DNA from 4 places in the Paenibacillus diazotrophicus genome. Region 1 is predicted to be linked to each of the others. Evidence: predicted binding sites of a transcription regulator. Region 1 holds the regulator's gene; each other region holds the start of a gene.
The links. Region 1 encodes Rex, which represses fermentation and respiration genes when NADH is low (regulators of the CRP and FNR family bind a similar motif). Its sites were predicted from a motif close to TTGTGAAATATTTCACAA; they were not measured.
Positions count from the first base shown of each region.

Region 2: ACAN54_RS14445 (cytochrome ubiquinol oxidase subunit I) is a predicted target of Rex. The motif match lies at 2,122-2,139, and genes of this name have one in related genera.
Region 3: ACAN54_RS21880 (flavocytochrome c) is a predicted target of Rex. The motif match lies at 1,714-1,731, and genes of this name have one in related genera.
Region 4: qoxA (cytochrome aa3 quinol oxidase subunit II) is a predicted target of Rex. The motif match lies at 1,460-1,477, and genes of this name have one in related genera.

Region 1 covers NZ_JBGJZN010000008.1:312,369-315,571, forward strand. The annotation lists gene dinG (ATP-dependent DNA helicase DinG) at 1-1,497, shown strand, start outside; gene ACAN54_RS26040 (redox-sensing transcriptional repressor Rex) at 1,677-2,330, shown strand; gene ACAN54_RS26045 (amidohydrolase) at 2,317-3,203, shown strand, end outside.
Region 2 covers NZ_JBGJZN010000003.1:51,959-55,161, reverse strand. The annotation lists gene cydB (cytochrome d ubiquinol oxidase subunit II) at 1-618, opposite strand, end outside; gene ACAN54_RS14445 (cytochrome ubiquinol oxidase subunit I) at 605-2,008, opposite strand; gene ACAN54_RS14440 (cold-shock protein) at 2,231-2,461, opposite strand; gene ACAN54_RS14435 (cold-shock protein) at 2,656-2,856, opposite strand.
Region 3 covers NZ_JBGJZN010000006.1:213,789-216,991, forward strand. The annotation lists gene dcuS (DcuS/MalK family sensor histidine kinase) at 1-806, shown strand, start outside; gene ACAN54_RS21875 (response regulator) at 803-1,522, shown strand; gene ACAN54_RS21880 (flavocytochrome c) at 1,747-3,203, shown strand, end outside.
Region 4 covers NZ_JBGJZN010000002.1:48,015-51,217, reverse strand. The annotation lists gene ACAN54_RS11485 (polysaccharide deacetylase family protein) at 86-1,195, opposite strand; gene qoxA (cytochrome aa3 quinol oxidase subunit II) at 1,723-2,742, shown strand; gene qoxB (cytochrome aa3 quinol oxidase subunit I) at 2,782-3,203, shown strand, end outside.

The DNA.
Region 1 (3,203 bases):
GGGCATCAGCTGCTTCCAGCTTATGAGCACCTTGTTATTGATGAGGCCCATCATCTGGAGGATATTGCAGGTAAACACCTGGGCATGCAGATGAAATACTTTACCGTAGCCCATACGCTTACACGTCTCTATAAGGACAGCCGGAGCGGCCAATTGCCGGCTCTGCGTCAAACACTGCAGTCTTCAGGCAGTGAGCAGGCGGCGGAATGGAGCGGGGTGATCGACAGAATCTACCCGGATTTGCTTACGGTTAAGGAATCGTGGGACACGCTTAGCGACAAACTGTTTGCCCTGCTTCCAGAACGTAGTGATGCCGCAGCCGGGGAGGCCGGACAACTGGTAGCACGTTTGCTGCCAGGCAAGAAGCCCAAGGATTGGGAAGAGCTGGCTGCGCTTGAGAACACTCTACATCTAAGTCTTAGTGAAATTATCCGCAAGGGCGATAAGATGCTAAGTGAAATGCGTGAATCGGAGAGCCAATCGTCATCGGACAGTCTGGTGACGGATATCGGAGGGTTGTTCAAGGATTTAGCCTCCATACGGGAGCAAGTGCGGTTCTTCATGAACCTGAACGACGAGAATATTGTCTACTGGATGGAAGGCAGCGGTAACTATCGCGGGAAGTCGCTGCAGCTCTATGCGGTGCCAGTCGATGTCAGCGCCCAGCTTAAGGAGCTCTTTTTTGATAAAAAGAAAAGCATAGTCCTTACCTCAGCTACTTTGTCCGTTGATAAGTCCTTTCAATTTATGATTGACAATCTGGGACTTAGTGAATCCGCAGAACAAGGAAGGCTGATGACAGCTCTGCTCCCGTCGCCGTTTAAATACCGTGAACAGGCTCTTCTGGTCATCCCGCGTGATTTCCCCAGTGTCAAAGGCAGCGTGGGCGATGCCCGTTTTGTCGATAAGCTGGTGCACTCATTGGCTGAGGCAGCTGTGGCAACACGGGGGCGGATGCTTGTACTTTTCACTTCTTATAAAATGCTGCGCCAGGTCTATGATCCTCTGAAGGAGGCACTCCTCTCTGAGGATATCACTGTACTGGGGCAGGGAGTGGAAGGGGGCAGCCGGAGCAAGCTGATCCGGCGTTTTCAGGATAGTGCAGCTTCTGTGCTCCTTGGAACCAGCAGCTTCTGGGAAGGTGTGGATATTCCCGGGGAGGCTTTAACCTGCCTTGCCATTGTCAGATTGCCTTTTCAGCCGCCGAACCATCCGCTTGCGGAGGCTAAGGCTGAACTGCTTCAGGCTCAGAAAAAGAACCCGTTTATGAAGTTGTCAGTCCCCCAGGCCGTTATTCGTTTCAAGCAGGGTTTCGGACGTCTGGTGCGTACTGCGCAAGATCGGGGTATTGTTATTGTATACGATACAAGGGTTATTGAATCTTATTATGGAAAGTACTTTCTCTATTCGCTGCCTGGACCCAAGATGGAACATATGCTGACAGATCAGATGGTTCCGCGAATTGCGGAATGGCTGGAAGACGGCAGTGTATCTTAACCTGCAATCATTTCTATTATAGTCAAAGAACAACAAAACTCCGTTTTCTTGGCGTCCGGTTCTGCTGTGACGCCGGGGAATGGACTAAGCTCACAAAACTTGGTTTATGCTTACGAAGTAAGTTTTGTACGAAGTAATATTATGATGCAATGCTCACAAAACTTTTAGGAGGAGAAAATATGAAATCGGATAAAATATCGGAGGCCGTGGTACGCAGACTTCCAGTGTATCTGCGCTTCCTGAACGATCTCCTGAAGCGTGAAATCTCCACCGTATCTTCCCAGGAACTGGGACAAAAGCTTGAACTGAATCCAGCCCAAATCCGCAAGGATCTGGCTTATTTCGGGGATTTCGGCAGAAAGGGTATCGGTTATGATGTCTCATACCTCATTGAGAAAATCCGCCATATCCTGAAGCTTGACCAACAGATCAACGTGGCGCTGGTGGGGGCAGGTAATCTTGGTCACGCTCTCTCTAATTACAATGCCTACTTGAAGGACACCATGAAAATCACTGCTGTATTTGATTCCTATGCTCCCAAGGTGGGGCAGCAGATTAACTCACTTACCGTGCAGCCCATGGAAGAATTGGGAAGCACAATCCGTAAGCAGGGCATCCGTATTGGAATTATTACGGTACCGGATAGCGAAGCGCAGAACGTTGCCGATATTCTGGTCGATTCAGGCATTGAGGCCATTCTTAATTTTGCACCGGTGATCTTGAAGACCCCGTCTAATATCAGGGTTCATGCCGCTGATTTTACTACTGATTTGCAGAGTCTCGCCTATTATTTGCATGATGGAAAGGACGAAGTGGAAGATGCACAGCAATAAGATTGTAATTGTAAACGGCCGATTTCTGGTTCCGGGTACTGAGACACCAGTACTAAGCGGCTATATGACTATAGAAAAGGATATCATCACATACATAGGAGAAGCCAAACCTGTCATTGAAGAAGGTACGCAGACTATTGACGGAAGCCGCCTGCTGTTCATGCCGGGGCTGGTCAATACCCATGGTCATACAGCAATGTCGCTCCTTCGCGGATACGGTGACGACATGGTCCTTCAGAATTGGCTGCAGGAGAAAATGTGGCCAATGGAAGAAAAGTTCACCGGAGACGATGTTTTTTGGGGAACCTCATTGTCTGTACTGGAAATGCTGAAGGGCGGCACAACCACCTTCCTGGACATGTATGATCATATGGACAGGGTTGCCGAGGTTTCAGAACAATCGGGCATGCGTGCTGTACTTATGCGCGGGGTTATCGGACTTTGTCCGGAGGATGTGCAGAACCATAAACTGGCAGAAGCGATAGCCTTTGCCCGCAATTGGCATGGCAAGGCGGATGGAAGAATCACGACAATGATATCCCCGCATGCCCCTTACACTTGTCCTCCTGAATTTTTCGTAAAGTTTGTTCAGGCTGCCCATGATCTGGACCTGCCTATGCATACGCACATGTCGGAAACCCGGCGGGAAGTTGAACAGAATGCGGCGGATTACGGCTTGCGTCCTGTTGCACATCTGGAGAAGCTGGGGATGTTCACCCGCCCGTCGCTTGTGGCTCACGGAGTTCATTTGAATGATGAAGAAATAGAGATTTTAGCCCGCTACAACGTAGGGGTATCGCATAATCCTGGCAGTAACTTGAAGCTCGCAAGCGGGGTAGCACGGGTACCGGAGCTGCTGCGGGCGGGAGTCAA
Region 2 (3,203 bases), on a different contig from region 1:
CGCAGCCAGCGGGAACAGCAGCTTTTGTGCCATCTTACGGGCCCGTTCCTGCAGATCACCTACCGTGCGAAGCGTAGTGAACATCAGTCCGTGCACCAGGCACAGCAGCACTACAGTAATTCCAGCTACTACAGTATAACCATTTACAATATCGAAGAATCCGGCATACATCTGCATATCCCCGTCGATCGGCAGCCCCTTAATGAAGCTGGCGAACACTACGGCAAGCAGGAATGGTGGCAAGAAGCTTCCGAAGAAAATGCAGACATCCCATGTTCTTTTCCAAGCCAGCGAGTCCCGTTTACCTCTGAATTCAAAGGCGACACCACGGGCAATCAGCGCCAGCAGCGCGAACACGAACGGAATGTAGAATCCACTGAATAGTGTTGCATACCAGTGCGGGAAGGCGGCGAACATGGCGCCTGCGCCAGTAATCAGCCACACTTCATTCGCATCCCAGAACGGTCCGATTGAGTTAATCAGTACCCGGCGCTCCGTATCATTCTTCGCTAATATCTGGGTTTCCATCCCTACACCGAAGTCAAATCCCTCCAGGAAGAAAAAGCCGACAAACAGCACAGCAATCAGCACAAACCATAATTCATTAAGAGAAAGCATGGGATCCCTCCTTGTTATACGGATCATGGGATTCGCCGTGATCGTTATCCATGGCGTAAGGGCCTTTCTTGATCACCTTGATGAACAAGCCAACCAGTACCAAACCAAGAATGGCATAGATTGCTGTAAAAGAAATTACTGAGAACAACACCTGTCCGCTCGTAATATTAGGGGATACACTATCCTCTGTAGTCATTAACCCAAATACCGTCCATGGCTGACGACCCATCTCGGTCATAATCCAGCCCGAAGTATTAGCAATTGGCGGAAGCAGCAGCCCCCAGAGCATAAAACGCATGAACCAGGTGTTCGGGCGTTCCATCTTCTTGCGCCACATCAGGTAGACGGCGTATACTCCCAGCAGAATCATAAGCGAGCCTGCAGCAACCATGATCCGGAAGCTCCAGAAGGTTGTGCGAACCGGTGGAATATAATCCCCAGGACCATAGGCCTGTTCATATTCAGCCTGCAGTGTGTTCATCCCTTTGACAGATCCCGAAAACTTACTGTAAGAGAGAAAACTCAGCATATATGGGATTTTCACTTCATGAGAGCTTATTTTATTCTCTGGATCAATCGTTGCAAAAACCGTCCATGCAGCAGGGTCACCACTGTCATCCCATAGTCCCTCGGAAGCGGCCATCTTCATAGGTTGGGTATCTACCAGATACTGCGCCTGGGCATGTCCCGCAATGGCTACACCGAACGATGAAATAATGCCGACAATCGCAGCAATTTCAAAAGATTTGCGGAAAAAGGAAACATCCTGCTTCTTCAGCAATTTATATGCACTAATTCCCGTAACCAGGAAGGCGCCTGTCGCGTACGCGGCAAGAACCGTATGTGGGAACTCGACCAGCAATTGTCCATTGGTAATTAATGCCCAAATGTCATTCATCTCAGCCCGTCCATTATTGACAGCAAATCCTACCGGATGCTGCATGAATGAGTTAGCGAGCAGAATCCAGAAAGCCGAGAACATAGTTCCAAGCGCTACCAGCCAAATCGAGAGCAGGTGAACACGTTTGGATACTTTATCCCAGCCAAAAATCCAGATTCCAATAAACGTAGACTCCAGAAAGAAGGCTAGCAGCGCTTCAATCGCGAGTGGAGCTCCAAATACATCACCGACAAAACGCGAATAGTCCGACCAGTTCATTCCGAACTGAAATTCCTGCAGAATTCCTGTTACTACGCCCACAGCGAAGTTAATCAGGAAAAGCTTCCCCCAGAACTGGGCCATCCTTTTGTACTCATCATTTCCTTTTCTTACATACATCGTCTCCATGATTGCAATTAAAAGCGCGAGTCCAATTGACACTGGTACAAAGAAATAATGAAAAATTGTCGTCGACGCAAATTGTAATCGCGACAGCATCACTGTATCCATATTTCTCCCCTTCCTTCTCCCCATTCGATATGTCTATTTTGTCAAAAATCCAAAGGGTTAAGTGTGATAATAATCACATTATACACCCTGTTTGGGCTTAAAATTCAATAAATTTGTGACAAATATCACAATATTGCGTTTGGAAAGCAAAAAAAATAAGACGGTTTCACCGTCTTGAATGTGTTCATTATTCTATAGAAGCTTGACTCATAAAGGCATTGGTTAGGTAATGGAAATACCCTTCTTCAGCGATTTCAAATCGCCATTGGAATTGAGCAGCTGCGGCAGCATCTTCATACTGCGCTCCATAGGGGAGTGACAGAGACGGCAAGAAGGCGCATGTTCAAATGCGAAATTATCCCTCATCCATCCATTACATCCATCATTGGTACAGGCCCAAATTGCGGTATTTTCTTCCGGTACTTCCTCCAAAGGCTTCTTCCGGTAGTTCATTGCCGTTCCTCCCTTCCTTTATGTCACAAGTTGAGAATCCAGACAAGTAGAAACGACATTGCCGTCCTTGATGTTAAGGACGGCAACCGTTTCACGAGTAATATAAGGGACCGATATTGCATGAAGCATATAATTCCTTATATTTGAAAAAAAGACCGTCCCAACTTTCACAAGCGGGGACGGACCTTCTATTATTACAGTTTTACAACGTTTTCGGCTTGTGGTCCACGGTTGCCTTGAACAACGTTGAATTCAACGCGTTGGCCTTCGTCCAAAGTTTTGAAGCCGTCGCCAGTGATTGCGCTGAAGTGAACGAATACGTCGCTTCCGCCTTCAACTTCGATGAAACCGAATCCTTTTTCTGCGTTGAACCATTTAACTGTACCTGTTTGCATGTGTGTTACCTCCACAAATTTAAATTAATATGTTCTTTTTATCTTCAAACAAAGAAAAAATTCACACATTGAGAAAGGCTGTAATTCATGTGACAACCCTTTTCAATACGAAAATTAGGTATCATTTGTATGAATAATTTTATGTTACCACACCTTTATAACAAAGGCAAGCTATCACATCCGAATTTCTCCTTATTTTCACTAATTAGGCTAACTTTCCAATGTAAGGGCTACCAGTTAGGTTAAGTTATATATTTTATAACCCCTGCTCTATCCTTTACCCCATTTTCCAAGCTTAGAAACGGCTGCCACCCAAAAATTATTAATAATTTTCAGGGTGGCATCGC
Region 3 (3,203 bases), on a different contig from region 1:
TACGTCTGGAGCAGGTACTGTTCAGCGGTGAGGCGAGGCAGGATCAGGATTTGGAGCTGAATGGTATCTCTATCTTGGCGAATAGTGTTCCGATCCGCGTGAATGGGCAGATCGCAGGTGCTATTGCCACGTTCAGGGACAAGACCGAGCTTGCGGTACTGGCGGAACGGCTGTCAGGTATTTCTGTCTATGCGGATGCCCTGCGTGCAGGGGCGCATGAATACATGAATAAGCTGCATGTGATCATGGGAATGACTCATATGGGTCTGTATGATGACCTGCAGCAGTATATTTCGGGAACCGTCATCAATCATCAGAATGAGATTGGCTCGATTACCAGGCACATCAAGGACCCGGTTATGGCCGGCTTTCTGCTGGGGAAATTGAGTAGGGCCCGGGAAGCGGGAATTGAGCTGCAATTGGCCGAGGACGGTTACCTGCCGGAATCTGCAGATCCGCAAGTCATGCATGAACTGATTACCATCACCGGTAATTTGCTCGACAACGCTATGGAAATACTGGAAGGCTGCAGCCTAAAGAACATTGAGCTGGCTTTTCATTATGACCGGGAGCGTCTGATCTGCACGGTGAGTGACAGCGGACCGGGAATTCCTGAAGCACTTCGGGAGCAGATATTTGTCCAAGGATTTTCTACCAAGGGAGAACACCGGGGGATAGGCCTATATCTGGTCCGTAAAAGTGTTGAAAAGCTGCATGGCCGCCTTGAGATCTTACCCGGTGTGGAGCGCGGAACTACGTTCATGGTTGATGTGCTATATGCGGTGAAGGAGGATGAGGCCAGATGACCATAAAAGTACTGATCGTTGAAGATGATCCGATGGTAGCCAAGTTCAACCGCCACTATCTGGAGCAGATCCCGGGCTTCGAGTTCGCGGGCTGGGCGGCTTCAGGTGATGAGGCCGGACGGATGCTTGCTGAGATGAAGGTTGATCTCATGCTGCTAGATTTTCATATGCCTAATACCGGCGGGCTTCAGCTGCTGTCCACTTTGCGGGAGCAGGGAAGTATGGTAGACATTATTGTCATTTCGGCGGCCAGCGATAATGCGAGCATCCGCAAGGCTCTTCAACTGGGGGCTGTTGATTATTTAATCAAACCATTTGAATTCGCCCGCTTTCAGGCGGCACTGTCTGCATACCGGGAGGATTTCGCTCTGATGAAGCACAAGGAGAATCTCAGTCAGGAGCAGCTGGATAAGCTGCTGCGCCATTCTCTCAGTACCGAGGAGGACAACAAGAGCGGCACACTGCCCAAAGGTCTAACAGAAGGTACGTTGGAGAGCATTTGGAGCACCATACAAAAGCTTGAGCATCCGGTGTTTTCGACTGAGGATATTACGGCAGAGGCTCCGATTTCGCGGATCTCCGTCCGCAAATACCTGGCATTCCTCACTGAGGCAGGTGTACTGGACATGGAGATCAGCTACGGTGCGGTGGGCAGACCCGTATATATGTATACCGTAACTGCTTTGGGCCATGAGATTATTGCAAAATATATTTAGGCGGATGCTGTAGCGGAAAGGGCCTTTGGGTCCTTTTTTTCATAATCCCAATGATCGATTGAAAACAGCTGGTCCTATTTTTGAGGAGTGGTTGTAGAAGATGGAAGTTGCAGAACCCACTTACTTTAGTTACTTAACGATTTCTTTAATTACGTAAGCTTCCATGATCAGCCCCTTTGCCGCTATGATAATTGTGAAAATATGCACAAGGGGGCAACATTACAATGAAAAAGAAAGCAGCAGCGGCTCTTATTCTCATTCTTTCTGTCTTGCTGGTTATCGCGGGATGCGGCAATAACGGCAACAGCAACAGTGCTGAGAGCAAGAGCAAGAACACTGAGACTAAAAAGACAGAAGCAGTTTCAGGGGCATCTGAAGCAAGTTATACTCCGTACGATCAATTAAAAGATAAATATGATATCATCATTGTCGGTGCCGGTGGTGCCGGGATGTCGGCAGCGCTTGAGGCGAAAGCGAAAGGCCTGAATCCGGTTATTCTTGAAAAAATGCCTGTAGCGGGCGGTAATACATCTAAATCTTCATCCGGAATGAACGCTTCAGAGACGAAGTTCCAGAAAGAGCAAGGTATTGAAGACAGCAACGATTTGTTTTATGAAGAGACCCTTAAGGGCGGCCATGATACGAATGACAAAGAAATGCTCCGTTTCTTCGTTGATAATTCTGCGAGTGCGATCGACTGGCTGGATTCCATCGGAATCCGTCTGAATAACATCACGATTACCGGTGGCATGAAGGAAAAACGCACACACCGTCCTGAGGACGGTTCGGCAGTTGGGCAATACCTCGTCAAAGGCTTAGTGAAAAACGTTCAGGAAAAAGGCATTCCATTGTTTGTGAACGCTGATGTTAAGGAAATTACTCAAAAAGACGGTAAGGTTAATGGAGTCAAAGTCCTCTTCAACCAGGCAGATGAAAAAACAATAACAGGTTCTGCTGTCATTGTTACAACCGGCGGTTTTGGCGCGAACAAGGAGATGATCTCCGAGGTTAGACCTGATCTGGAAGGGCTTGTAACCACCAACCAGGTTGGCAGCACCGGTGACGGCATTAAGATGATTGAGAAGCTCGGCGGCACTACAGTGGATATGGATCAAATCCAGGTTCACCCGACGGTACAGCAGGAGAAATCCTATCTGATCGGGGAAGCGGTTCGCGGAGAAGGCGCTCTGCTTGTAACCAGTGAAGGTAAACGGTTCGTTAACGAAATGGATACCCGGGATAATGTTACGGCAGCCATCAATAAGCTTCCTGAAAAAGCTGCGATCCTTGTCTTTGATTCCGGTGTCAGATCCCGTGTTAAAGCGATTGAACAGTATGATAAAATGGGATTTGTTCTAAAGGGTGATTCCATCGAAGCCTTGGCTAAAGAAATGGGTGTTCCTGCAGATCAGCTGAAGACAACCGTGGACACATGGAACACTGCGGTCAAGAACAAAAAGGATGCTGAATTCGGCAGAACAACCGGGATGGATAACGACCTGTCCGGCGCACCATTCTACGCTATCAAAATCGGCCCAGGGATCCACTACACCATGGGTGGTGTAAAAATTAATACAAATACAGAAGTGCTGAATAAAGAGGGTCAACCCATCACAGGTCTATTCGCGGCTGGTGAAGTGGTAGGCGGACTGCACGGTCAAAACCGGATCGGCGGCAACTC
Region 4 (3,203 bases), on a different contig from region 1:
AGTTCATTCAACTTTGCAGCTTGCTCTTTTTTATTAAATTAATAAGGCCATCAGTTGCCTTTCAAAGTTCCAACCCCAGAGATCGTCACCGTCTGTCCTTCCAGAAATTCACCGGCTCGACATCCTTCGTAATGATCTCGAACGTATAGCCTTCTTTCTTCAAAGTTTCCAGCAGGCGCGGCAGCACCTTGAGGGTTGCTTTCTGGTCATGCATCAGGATCACCGGATTGGTTCTGGATTGTTGCAGCTTATGCACCTGGTCCATGACCGTGTTGTAGATGGTGTCACTATCCTCTTTGTACTTCCAGTCATCCGAATCCACGTTCCAGTCCCACAGATGATAGCCTTCAGTGAGCACCTTGTCTCTGAATACCTTAGTGAAATAAGGCTTGCTGCCGTATGGCGGACGAATCAGCGTTGTGCCTTTGCCAGTGATCTTTCTCAGGATTGTATTGTCCCCGTTCATTTCGGCAAGCGCAGCAGAGGCTGATGCATAGAACTTCTCTTTGCGATGCGTCATGCCATGCAGGCCCAGACCATTGCCCGCCTCAACAATCCTTTTTACTTGGGAAGGATAACTGTTCATATGGGGTCCAAGCATGAAAAATGTAGCCTTGACCTCGTATTTATCCAGAATATCCAGTAGCTCTGAAGTGGTCGCTGACGGTCCATCATCAAAAGTCAGATACAAGGTAGTACCCGGTTTGGGTGCAGGAGCTTTTGCAGGTTCTTCTGGGGCGACAGGCGGCGCCAGTTCGCTCTTGTATTTGCTTAAGAACCCGGCGTCATCTAGTGTTGCCGATGCATCATAGACGCGCAGTAAATATTTCTCCGGTTCAAAGGAAATGATATATCCAAGGTAGGCGCTTATTTTCAGCGGAACCATTAATGATCCATTCTGAAGAAAGGTATCTGCCTTGGCAACTGTTCCATCCTGGAGCTCAGCTCCCCCATTATCCTTCAGCAGCCGGAGCGTACGTCCCCCGCCATCGACCTGAATACCCTCCGGAAGACCAGTAAGCGTCCATTTCAGTTCTGCCGCCAAAGCGCGGAGAGGAACATAATAGGTATCATGTTGCGCAACGGCTGTGATGCCGCTCAAGGTATCGCCCACTCCCAGCTTCAAAGAATGTTTGGCTTCCGTTGCACCCGCTGTTGCCTGCAGGACACCGAAGCACAGGAATAAAGAAATCATTAAGAGGATTACCTTTTTAGTAGTCACCGGCACAATCTCCAATCTATGTATATTTATCTATAACATTAGCATACAAAGATATAACGTAATTTGAGAGATTGTAACCGGAAGCAGAAAAGTTTGTAACCGTTCTGTTGTGATAAATGACATATCGTCATTGTTTTCAGAAAAGACTCAAATTCTGTCGAATGCTGTTATATCAAGCAAAATCCGCTCTTTACGAGCCATTTCCGGCTTTATTATATGTGACGAAAATAGTAACAATTGTGAATTAGTGAACAAATTTTGAACTTTCTTAAAATAACCTTAAGGCGCACCGTTACTGTGATCTTTATCATACGTTAAGGATGTTGTAACAAATTGATCACACATATTTAACTGAATGGACATTTTTAAGGGCGATTCTAGGTTTTATTACAAAATATGTATTTTGCATTATGGGTAAGTAATTCTTACTATAGATACAGGTTAATGTTTGCCCGTAACGTTCGGCGAATGAAAAGAACTATTGAAGGAAGGAGTTCTATATGAAAAAAAAGGGACCGTTATACGCTTTGTTTCTCAGCCTCATCCTCCTCCTGCCGGGATGCAGTTCACTCGCTGTTCTGAACCCGAAGGGGCCGTCTGCACGAACTTTGTCTGACACCATCATCCTCTCCATTCTCGTGATGCTCGGTGTTCTGGCCGTTGTCTACATCTTATATATCTTTGTACTGGTGAAATACCGGGCTAAGAAAAGCAATGAAGGATATATTCCGGAGCATGAGGAGGGCAATAAAGTGCTCGAGGCGATCTGGATTATTATCCCGATCATTATCGTGGCCTTCCTGTCAGTCGTAACGGTCAAAACGACCAACGCCGTCGAGAATCAGGCAGAGGATTATAAGGACCAGACTCCACTGGTCATCTATGCCTCATCTTCCAACTGGAAATGGCATTTTAGCTATCCGGAGGAAGGTATTGAGACTGTGAACTATGTCAATATGCCGGTTCACCGGGCGGTAGAGTTCAGAATGTATTCCTTCGGCACGATTACGAGCTTGTGGATTCCACAGCTTGCCGGACAAAAGTATGCAATGAGCGACATGCTCACTACGCTTCACCTTTCTGCTGATACAGAAGGCTCTTATATCGGTAAGAATGCCAACTTCAGCGGTAAAGGTTTCGCCCACATGGAATTCGAAGCACTTGTTATGAGCAGTAAGGATTATGATGAGTGGGTGAAAGAAGTCAAGGAAACGGCTCCGAAGCTTACGGAAAAGGAATTCAAGGGCCTGCTTGCTACCGATTTCCTTGGACGTAAAACGTATTCTTCCACCCATCTGGAATTCAGCCCTCCTCCGGGAGACCACAGTGAGCATATGAGCGGTAACGGCTCTGAGATGGATATGGATAACGGAAATATGGATCATCAGGATAATAAAGATGTCCATCCCTCACCGGAACCTTCCAGCGAGACCGAGTTCGACAGTAAACCAAATCCGGAAGTCGAACAGCCACTGCCAAGCTCACCTGTAGATGAACAAACGCACAACAGCAATTCTTAATGCATTGCTCGATGAAACAACCTGAAAGGAGCCACCCTAATGGATTTAGACAAATTTAAGGTTCACGGCGAACCCTTGATATACGGAGCCATGGTCAGTATCGCACTCGCTACTATCGGGATTCTCGTCGGACTTACCTATTTTAAAAAATGGGGCTACCTCTGGCGCGAATGGCTGACAACGGTTGACCATAAGAAGATCGGCGTAATGTACATTCTGGCCGCTCTGCTCATGCTGTTCCGCGGCGGCGTGGACGCGATGATGATGCGTCTGCAGACAGCAGCGCCGGAAATGAAATTCCTCGATGCCCAGCATTACAATGAGGTCTTTACCACCCACGGCCTAATCATGATTCTATTCATGGCCATGCCGTTCATTATCGGTCTGATGAATGTTATCGTACCGCTGCAGATTGGTGCCAGAGACGTGGCTTTCCCGCGTCTGAACGCCGTCAGCTTCTG